4 regions of the Paenibacillus sp. FSL P2-0089 genome follow, and region 3 is predicted to be linked to each of the others. Evidence: riboswitches for the same ligand, from Rfam matches in the RefSeq annotation. Region 3 holds a riboswitch; each other region holds the start of a gene.

Region 1 (2,202 bases), 3.7 Mb from region 3:
TTAGCGGTTCATTCAATACATGACAAAACCTTTGTTAAAATCGATTCAATAATTACAAAAATGTTACTAAAAACTCACTGCGATAATTGTAACAAAGACTAAGGCGCTTGGCAATCACTTATAACATATTAATGCATCTTTTTTGCTGTTTTTTAGAGTTATAGCCCTTTCCAAAGACTCATATCTATGCGCAGGGGTTAATTTATATGATTATTTCTTTGTTTTTGCAAGAAAATGCTGTTTCAAGGCTGCGAATTCAGTGTAAAAGGTAGAATAAGGAAAAGGAAAAACCCGGAAATGATTACGGCAATAATCATTCCGGGCTCGTATAAGTTACATTTAGTTGTTAGAGGCTGAAATATTCGGGGTATGCTTCAAGGGTTCAATCGTAAGCGACAGCTTGGTAGGCTGTTGTGCTCATTACTCGTTTGGCGCCAACGTAGCGGTTGGCCCAGTAGGACTGGCTCATCGAACTGATGGTTACACCACGTGAACTTGAGGACTGTGCGAACTTCCCGTTTCCAACATAAATACCGACATGGGACACTCCGTTACCCAGGGTATTGAAGAACACGAGATCACCGGAACGCAGATTGCTCTTGGATACACTTGTTCCAACTTTGAACTGTGCTTTGGAGGTACGGGGCAAGGTAAGCCCGACATTCTTGAACACATACTTGGTAAATCCGGAACAGTCGAAGCCGCTGGTGGTTGTGCCCCCGGTTTTATACGACGTTCCAATGGTTTTTGAAATCACAGTATCCATCTTGGAATCTGCGAAGGCACTGCCCGCTCCGAGTGTGAATACCATCACAAGACCCAGCGCTGCTGCGGTGCATTTTTTCTTGAAATTCTGACTAATCAAAAGATGTACTCCTTCCAGGGCCTGCGAGGTTAGCTTAAGGATTCGGTAGAAGGTTCCCCTATGACCCCTCTAAAGCGAGATCAATTCACCCAAAATATGGTTCCCCCACTTCCCGGTGCAGGGAATTCGGCGTTTTATGCACCAGAACAGTGACTTATCGGTATTGCTTAAATTGCAAGAGTTACGGAATATTTTGCTTGAAAGATTACAACTTTGTTACTACTGGTACAGCCATAATTGTATCAGAGGATTTCCCCTTTTGCAAATGCTTTTGTCCTCCGTTCAAGCAAAAAAGAGTCCTGCTCCCTGATAAGGGGCTGTGACTCTCTTTAGTATGCCGCTTCAGCAGCTTATTATTGTGGAAATGATTTACTGGACCAAAGGTGGTACTGGGCAGCGATTCCCCACATATCGAACAGCGTGGAGGGCAGCGGAGCTGCCTGGCGGACCATAAGGGCCGGCAATCCGGGATAGAACAGAGCAGAGGCGCTGCAGAGCAGAATTACGGCCAGGCTTCCCGCCCCCAGAACGATGGATATACCGATCGAAGGCAGCAGCATCTTCAGGCAGATCAGCAGTGAGGAGAACATGCCGGTACCAGCGGTATAGCCGAATTGCATATAGAGCAGAAGCTTGCGGACAAGGAAGAGATAGAGCAGCCAGCCCAGCACATAAGGCACCAGCTTCAGCAGAAGCTGGACATCGAGAACACCGCTGAGCAGATGACGGTACATACGCGGAAGCAGCCAATAGAGCGGCAGGAGGGTTAGCGCCCATTCGATGAGGCTGAACACCAGCACCGGCAGCCCATATTTTCTCATTCCGGGAAAAAAGAACAGTCCCCGCGCTCCGTCGCGCTCCTGGTGAAGCTCGTGCAGCAGCCCTGCACGGATAAAGGGAGTCACCAGCAGCCTTAGCACTGTCAGCGCAAGCAGCATCCACAGCCAGTGCTGGACGGCGGGGTCGGTGCGCAGCGCGGTCTGCCCCTCGATATAATACAGCAGCCTGCCTATTCCGCTGCCGCCGGCATTCGCATCCGGGTAGCGGAGCAGGACGGGGACAACCGCGCTTTTAATGAATTTGTACAGGAAATATCCCCAGAACAGCCGGTAGATAAATAGCAGAATCAATATATAGAATTGCTCTTTCATGCTGATCCAACCGCGGGCAATTGAACTTTTCACCATTCCTTCACCTCACCAGACAAGAGTTCCGAGCAGGGTTTCAAGCAGAGTTGATGCACTAAGCGTCCAGCGGGAGAGTGTACGCGGCTCAAGCTCCGCCATTCTGAAATTATTAAGATGCCTGCTCTCCAGCAGAATGGAATGCCCCGGATC
Region 2 (2,202 bases), 3.6 Mb from region 3:
AAGGTGGTTGCCATCGGCGAGATTGGGCTGGATTACTACTGGGATACCTCTCCTAAGGATGTGCAGCATGAAGTATTCCGCAAGCAGATCGGGCTGGCCCGTGAGCTGAAGATGCCAATCAGCATTCATAACCGTGATGCTCATGAAGATGTGATACGTATACTCCGCGAGGAGAAGGCAGGCGAGGTTGGCGGGGTAATGCACTCCTTCTCCGGGAGCTGGGAAAGTGCCAAGATGTGTCTTGATTTGGGCTTCCATCTTTCTTTTGGAGGACCGATTACGTTCAAGAATGCCCGGGTGCCCAAAGAGGTGCTTGCCCAGACTCCGCTGGACCGGCTGCTGATCGAAACCGACTCCCCATATCTGACTCCGCACCCCTTCCGGGGCAAGCGAAATGAGACCGCTCATGTGAGGCTGGTAGCGGAGGCGGCCGCGGCAATAAAAGGGATTGAATTACAGGAATTGGCGGAAATTACGTATGCGAACGCACTGGAACGATTTGGGATACTCTGAAAACAGGAGTAAAAGCGGTGAAAAATGAAGTATAGCGGATATATTAAACTTTTATGACGGAAAAACGGCCGATTATTACAATATTTTAATCATTTTTTTACGTAAACGTGGTTGAATCGTCCTTTACAACATGTATCAAAACAGGATATCATCTTTTCAGTGCAGTGAGCTGTTGTAACTGTGACAGTCACTAATTTCATGGATCGTCTCGCTGAGTCTCCGTATGGAGAACGGGGGAACCAATAATGCGCTGCCGCATGAACGTACAAGAGTACTGGCACAGAATTGCCGCAGGCATTATTTGATTTCTTTACGTGGTCTTTGGGGTGAATTTGAGGGCAACCGCCGTGAGCGGGTGACCTGAGATAGGGCGTCTCTCTTATGTCCGAACCCGACAGCTAACCCCGTAAGCGCAAGTAAGAGAGGAAACCTCGTGCATAAGCATTCCGACGTATTCGACACCGGGAAGCCACGAAAGAGTCCTCTATGAGCTCTTTTTAGGCTTCTTTTGTTTTGAATAATGAGAATGCTCCCGGCATACTGTTATATAACAGATCTCCGGAGTAACTATGCCGAGCAGGCGATCCATGAGCAGGAAACGCTGAAGCAAGTGCGGGCGTATCCTGTTGCAAACTCAAACCTAGTTTCGTCAGAAGTGATACAGTCACCTTGAACTAACTTGGACGACGGGGCTATGTAAGGAGGATGGAAAGAGTGGGCGTATTCCAACCAGAGGTATCCCATGATTCGCAATCATCCAGCAGGTCTTTCGCATTACGGTTGAAGCAAGTGAATCCCCGCGTAGTTTTACTTGCCGGTGTGGCATCGATTGTTATCGCACTGTTAATACTGCTGTACGTACACGGTCAGAGCAAAAAAGAAATTACCCTAGTAATAGACGGACAGGTACAGACACTGGAGACGCGGGAAACGCTGTTCAGTGATGTGCTGGCTAAGGAACAGATTTCGCTGCAGGCGCATGATGAATTATCTATTGGCCTTAGTGATGAAATAAAAGACGGCGACCGTATCGTGATTAACACTGCGCAGAAGTTCGCTCTTACCGTAGACGGAAAGACCGAGACGTTATTTACGACCGAGGATACCATTGGTCAGGCCATCGACAAGCTGGGCTACAGCCTGGAAGGCTTAGACAAGATTTACCCTTCGCTAGAAACCGCAGTATCTGCAGACATGGAAATCAAAATTGTCCGGATTAACAAGCATGTGGTTCAACGGACAACTAATTTGCCTTTCCGGGTCATTAAGACAGCAGACCCCTCATTGACCAAGGGAACCGTAAGAGTGGCACAGGCAGGTAAGCCTGGCGTAATGGTCCAGCACATCGAGAAGATCTATCAAGATGGCGAGCTGGCATCCATGCGCATGATCGGCAAGGAAGTACAGACGGTTACCAAGGACAAAGTCATTGCCATTGGAACCAAGCCGCTTCCTAAGCCCGTCGTAGTTACTGCCAAAGTTTCCAAACCTGTAACAACCTCCAAGTCATCTAAAGCGAGCGCAAAGGCCAGCAATGTTACCAGTAAGGCTGGTGTGGATTTCGAGTACAAAAGAATGATTAAAAACGTATCCATGACCGCGTATTCGTCGCAGGAACCGGGTATTGGAACACGTACTGCCTCCGGCACACGCGTAACGGAAGGCCGCACTATTGCTGTAGATCCTAGG
Region 3 (2,202 bases):
TCATCAGCTCCGCGCGTTCCAGATGCTTATACTCTTTACGGATCTCCTGAGGGAGCGTCAGCGGCAGATCGCTCATCCCATTGGTGTACAGCACCCGGTAGGGCTCATCAGGTGTAGCCTCCATAATATTTACATCAATATGTACGATGTCTGAAATCAGTTCGTGGAACACGCCAGTTTCCCGGTTTGGAAAGACCCGATTGAAATGTTCGTTTAAATCTTCCATGTACAAAATATTGGCGGGAGGCGTAACCTGCTGCTCATCCGAAGCGTCATAACCATAAATGGTGGTACCATCTTCCGATTTGCCCATTTCCTTGCCGCCAAACAGTTTTTTGAAAAAGTTCATGTCTTTGCGCTCCTCTGTGTGGGTGTATATTAAAGTGCGAAATGAAGTATTTGAAACCTCACTTGGAAGTATAACAAAAGACATAGCCCCGGAGCGATGGGTCTATCGATTCGAATTTCAAAAGGAGCAGATATGAACTATATCATTTTTGATCTGGAAGCCACCTGTTGGGAAAATGACCGCAAGCGGGGCGTAGGCATGGAGAGAGCCTTGACTATGCTTGAATTGCCGCTTGAAGGTACTCACCATAGAGGTATCGATGATGCCAAGAACTTCGCGAAAATATTCGTTAAGATTTTTGACCAATTGAAGGTTTGATAATTTAAATTGATCATGTCTATAGCAGTGAATAATAGGATACTGATTCTGCAAATAAAATGGTTGGATTCAGATGACTCTTCACCGTATTAATTGAATGGATTCTTTGCTTTGTCCTTTGATGGCGATACCGCTCCGATCCGGCTCCTACCTTCATTCGGATTTGGTCATTTTGAATGAACATACTATCGAGTGCAGTCTTGATCATGTTAAGTTGATTGGGGGCCCATTCTTGTCCGTGCATCCGGACGTATTCTGTGGCTTCTTCTGCAGTACAATGACATATCTCTTTCAGAAAAGAGCCCCATTTGATTAAATCCACCGCATTGTCACCCGCACAAAGAATGCAATTCCCATAGCTGATCTGTCCTCCGAAGGTTAACTTCAACACCCCATACCAGTATCCGTAAGGCTCTGAAATATGCATGAAGGAAGGGCGGCAGCTAAATGCGAACAACTCGATTCGTGACAGTCTGGCGTTAATCATGAATAATGCCTCCTAGGTTGTCTATAGATTTCATATAACGCTGCAGATTATGGGTCTGCTCAGCTGTGGCTACATAGGCTGACAGTTCAGTTTCATTCTCACATACAGCAGCATGCTCAAGCCAAACGGAATATTTGGTTTTCTGTACGATGGATAAGTGTAATGGAAAGGTTTTGCGGGATCGCAGCAAAAAAGCATGGTTAATGCAGGCTCTCTCCAGTGCTTACGAGGTTAGCTGACGGATTCGGACGGTGAGAGTCGTCCTACCAGTGAAGAGTTCAATCTTCTTTGGATTCACCCCATTTCGGCTGGCCACAGCCATTTGGTTCCCCCGCTTCCCGCCTGACGGGAATTCAGCATTTGTTAAAAGGAATCTTACGCTGAGCATCACCGTTTGTAAAATGCTGAAAGTTCTCTAGGAGACTAAATAAGACTCTATAGGATATAAAAATGAAGAAAATCCCTTGTAATCTAGCATTCATCCTCGATTTTCTTAAGTTATCGCGTATTTATTAACTTTTTAATGCAACCTAAATGGGGCTAAATGAATCTTAATGCTTCTTTAATCATGATTATAAAAAAGAGAATCGGAGAGATTGAGACTGGTTGCAGAGATACTAAGAGGTTTATTGTCTGCCTTTACAGGTGAACATGTGCGAGAGCCCGATTAATTATTTGCTTGTATGGAGTGCCGCCATTATGAATCCAATATTGGAATGGATTGAGAATAAATGTTCTGGTATAATCAACTGAGAACATCAGTTCTGTTATCAAATGCCATTTGCCGTAAGTTGCATGGCAAGAAACATCGGATTGGGATAAGATCCTCAAGAGTGCAAAATGGACGCCTATATAAAGCTTTATGGGAGCAAATGCTAGGGGCGTTGTACTTACCGATACTTGGACATACTAACACTTTGAACTTGTAGGTTTACCTTTTATTCCGAGAAAAAATGAGTTTATATATAATATTGACCTTATTTAAAATCAAAGGAGAATGCGACTCATGGATAAGAAAACCATTTACTTTTTGTGTACAGGAAACTCC
Region 4 (2,202 bases), 1.3 Mb from region 3:
CTGGCATCACGGCGAATCCGCTCAATCTCAGGCACCCCCATATTGTCGATGTACCCTTTGTCGTCGGTAATTTTCTTGATGGTGAAGCTGACGACCTCCAGCCCCATCTTGTCGAGATCCTCTGAGCAGGTCTCCCGCATCTTGCTGTTGATTTCGTCTGGGGTCTTGAGTATAGATTCTACACTGAGCTGCCCGATCAAGCCGCGCAGATGGCCTTCCACCGAATGCAGAATAATCGTCTCGCGGTCTTCCTCCGGCCGGTCAATGAACTGCTCGCTGGCTGTGAGAATAGCGGTTGGATCGCTTTTGATCTTAATCTGGGCGACCGCCTCCAGGTTCAGCTTGATGCCCTGGCGGGAAAACATGGCCTGCGCCGGGATCACATCGAAGCTCATCAGCATCATGGAGATGGTTTTATTGTTCTGGAAGCCGGGGATGACGAATGTCCCTCCGCCCTGAACCACTCTTTTGCCGCCGAGACCGTATACGATCATGGCCTGATTGGGCGGAACCTTTTTATACGCGGTCACAATACTGGTTAACGCCAGCAGAATCACAACAACAATAGCTCCGGTTACATATAAAATTAACATTTGCTCCGACACTCCCCGTTAGTTTTGTTCCATTTCCCTCTCGAACAAAGTGACCGCTGCGATCCCCTTATCCGTCTTCACAATAATCACCCGATCGCCCCGCAATAGCGACTGACCGGATTCGGCCCGCACGCCGATGGAGCGCATGGTCCCGTGCAGCACATACTTCATCTCTCCCACGGCCCCATCCGCTGCGGCGATGCTGATATAGCCGAGCTGGCCTGCCGGATCATAATCGAGTTCACTCATACTGCTGTCATACCGGGTCATCACCCGGGCCAGTACCGTGTAGAGCAGGATGCCCGGCAGCAGGGCGATCAAGGTACAGACCAGTACCACGGTGAGCAGCTGCATCCCGCTGTACTTGACAAGCATATACCCCGTGCCGCCCCAGACGGTGACAAACACCATCAGCGGAAGAATCGGGAGAAAGCCCGGCCCCCCAGCATCCCCTCCCCCTACATGCAGGTGGCCTACCAGACCGTGCCCATGAATGCTGCCGCTTAGGATAAGCACGAGGCCAACCCAGAAGCAGACGATAAATACAGTAGCGATGGGAACCCCTCCTTTCAATGTAATATGGCTATAAGAAAACTGACTGTAGTGGCGATGCGGAAACTGACTAATGTGGTACATAAAAAGACTATTGCGGCATATAAATGACTAATCAGTGTTGTTATAAGATTAAATTGTGCTTCCACCTGTCACTATTGCCCCTAATTTCCACTTTAGGCTGCTTGGTTGTGTATGGCAGAGGCGCAATTGGATTCAAGGGCACTTGTGCTCTTCATTTCTGCATCCAGCCCATTTTCAGGGCATTCAGTGGGATTAATCCCCTTCCCTACACAGCAAAAAGACCACAGCAGCAGCAGGGCTCTCCGTGGTCGGTTACTCGATCATGGCGCTCATCCTCTCTCTTCGAGGCTTACGGGGTTAGCTGACGGATTCGGGCAGCGAGATTGCCCTACCTCACCAGAGCCATAGTAGCACACTGGCAAGGATTCACCCCGGGTACTCAGCAGCCTATCCTTAAGCCACCTGCACCAGTTGGTTCCCCCGTTCCCGTTACGGAATTCAGCCATTTCAAGAACAGTGTCATTTCATTCGGTTGTTGATTGAATCTTACGCCTGCAGCCATTTAATGTAAAACCTCACGGATGACAAAAGAAGTCAATAATGCTGTCCCTTCGTGAATGAAGGCGCATTCTTCAGCTCTACTCTTATCCGCCCGGGGATTTGCTCGCGCTATCGTCTGTTTACACCCATGTTACTCTTCCTCTCACGTACTGCTCATTTGCTCACCTAATCCCCTCCCACTCTCATACTCACTTATTCCCCTACTCTTACTCCCACACTAACTCTCACTTACCTACTCACTCATCTACTCACTCATCTACTCACTTACTCACTTACTCTCCTTCACTTACTCCCACTCTAGCTCTCACTCCTCATTTACTCACTTACTTCCCACTCCCTTCCCCACGCCCTCCTAACTTAATCTCCTCCCCCCACCTTTCTTTCTCAGTCCATTACTCCAAATTTAAAATATTCACATTTCCGTCACTCGATGCTCATTGTGCAATCTTTCCCTTTGAGCAATAATAGAACC

What was found. A riboswitch is a leader RNA that binds a small molecule or an ion and turns the genes downstream of it on or off. The one in region 3 is predicted to bind cyclic di-AMP.
Region 1: linked by a shared signal. The riboswitch ahead of NST69_RS31945 (C40 family peptidase) and the one ahead of NST69_RS15420 (hypothetical protein) in region 3 are both predicted to bind cyclic di-AMP.
Region 2: linked by a shared signal. The riboswitch ahead of NST69_RS31585 (ubiquitin-like domain-containing protein) and the one ahead of NST69_RS15420 (hypothetical protein) in region 3 are both predicted to bind cyclic di-AMP.
Region 4: linked by a shared signal. The riboswitch ahead of NST69_RS21155 (hypothetical protein) and the one ahead of NST69_RS15420 (hypothetical protein) in region 3 are both predicted to bind cyclic di-AMP.

The regions. Positions count from the first base shown of each region.
Region 1 covers NZ_CP152006.1:7,461,894-7,464,095, forward strand. Annotated here, with positions in the region: gene NST69_RS31945 (C40 family peptidase) at 383-811, opposite strand; cyclic di-AMP (ydaO/yuaA leader) riboswitch at 869-1,007, opposite strand; gene NST69_RS31950 (hypothetical protein) at 1,219-2,052, opposite strand; gene NST69_RS31955 (M1 family aminopeptidase) at 2,062-2,202, opposite strand, start outside.
Region 2 covers NZ_CP152006.1:7,388,735-7,390,936, forward strand. Annotated here, with positions in the region: gene NST69_RS31580 (TatD family hydrolase) at 1-513, shown strand, start outside; cyclic di-AMP (ydaO/yuaA leader) riboswitch at 713-941, shown strand; gene NST69_RS31585 (ubiquitin-like domain-containing protein) at 1,228-2,202, shown strand, end outside.
Region 3 covers NZ_CP152006.1:3,742,295-3,744,496, forward strand. Annotated here, with positions in the region: gene NST69_RS15410 (suppressor of fused domain protein) at 1-349, opposite strand, end outside; gene NST69_RS15415 (hypothetical protein) at 482-667, shown strand; gene NST69_RS15420 (hypothetical protein) at 687-1,154, opposite strand; cyclic di-AMP (ydaO/yuaA leader) riboswitch at 1,360-1,523, opposite strand; gene arsC (arsenate reductase (thioredoxin)) at 2,161-2,202, shown strand, end outside.
Region 4 covers NZ_CP152006.1:5,025,693-5,027,894, forward strand. Annotated here, with positions in the region: gene NST69_RS21150 (SPFH domain-containing protein) at 1-593, opposite strand, end outside; gene NST69_RS21155 (hypothetical protein) at 612-1,109, opposite strand; cyclic di-AMP (ydaO/yuaA leader) riboswitch at 1,501-1,683, opposite strand.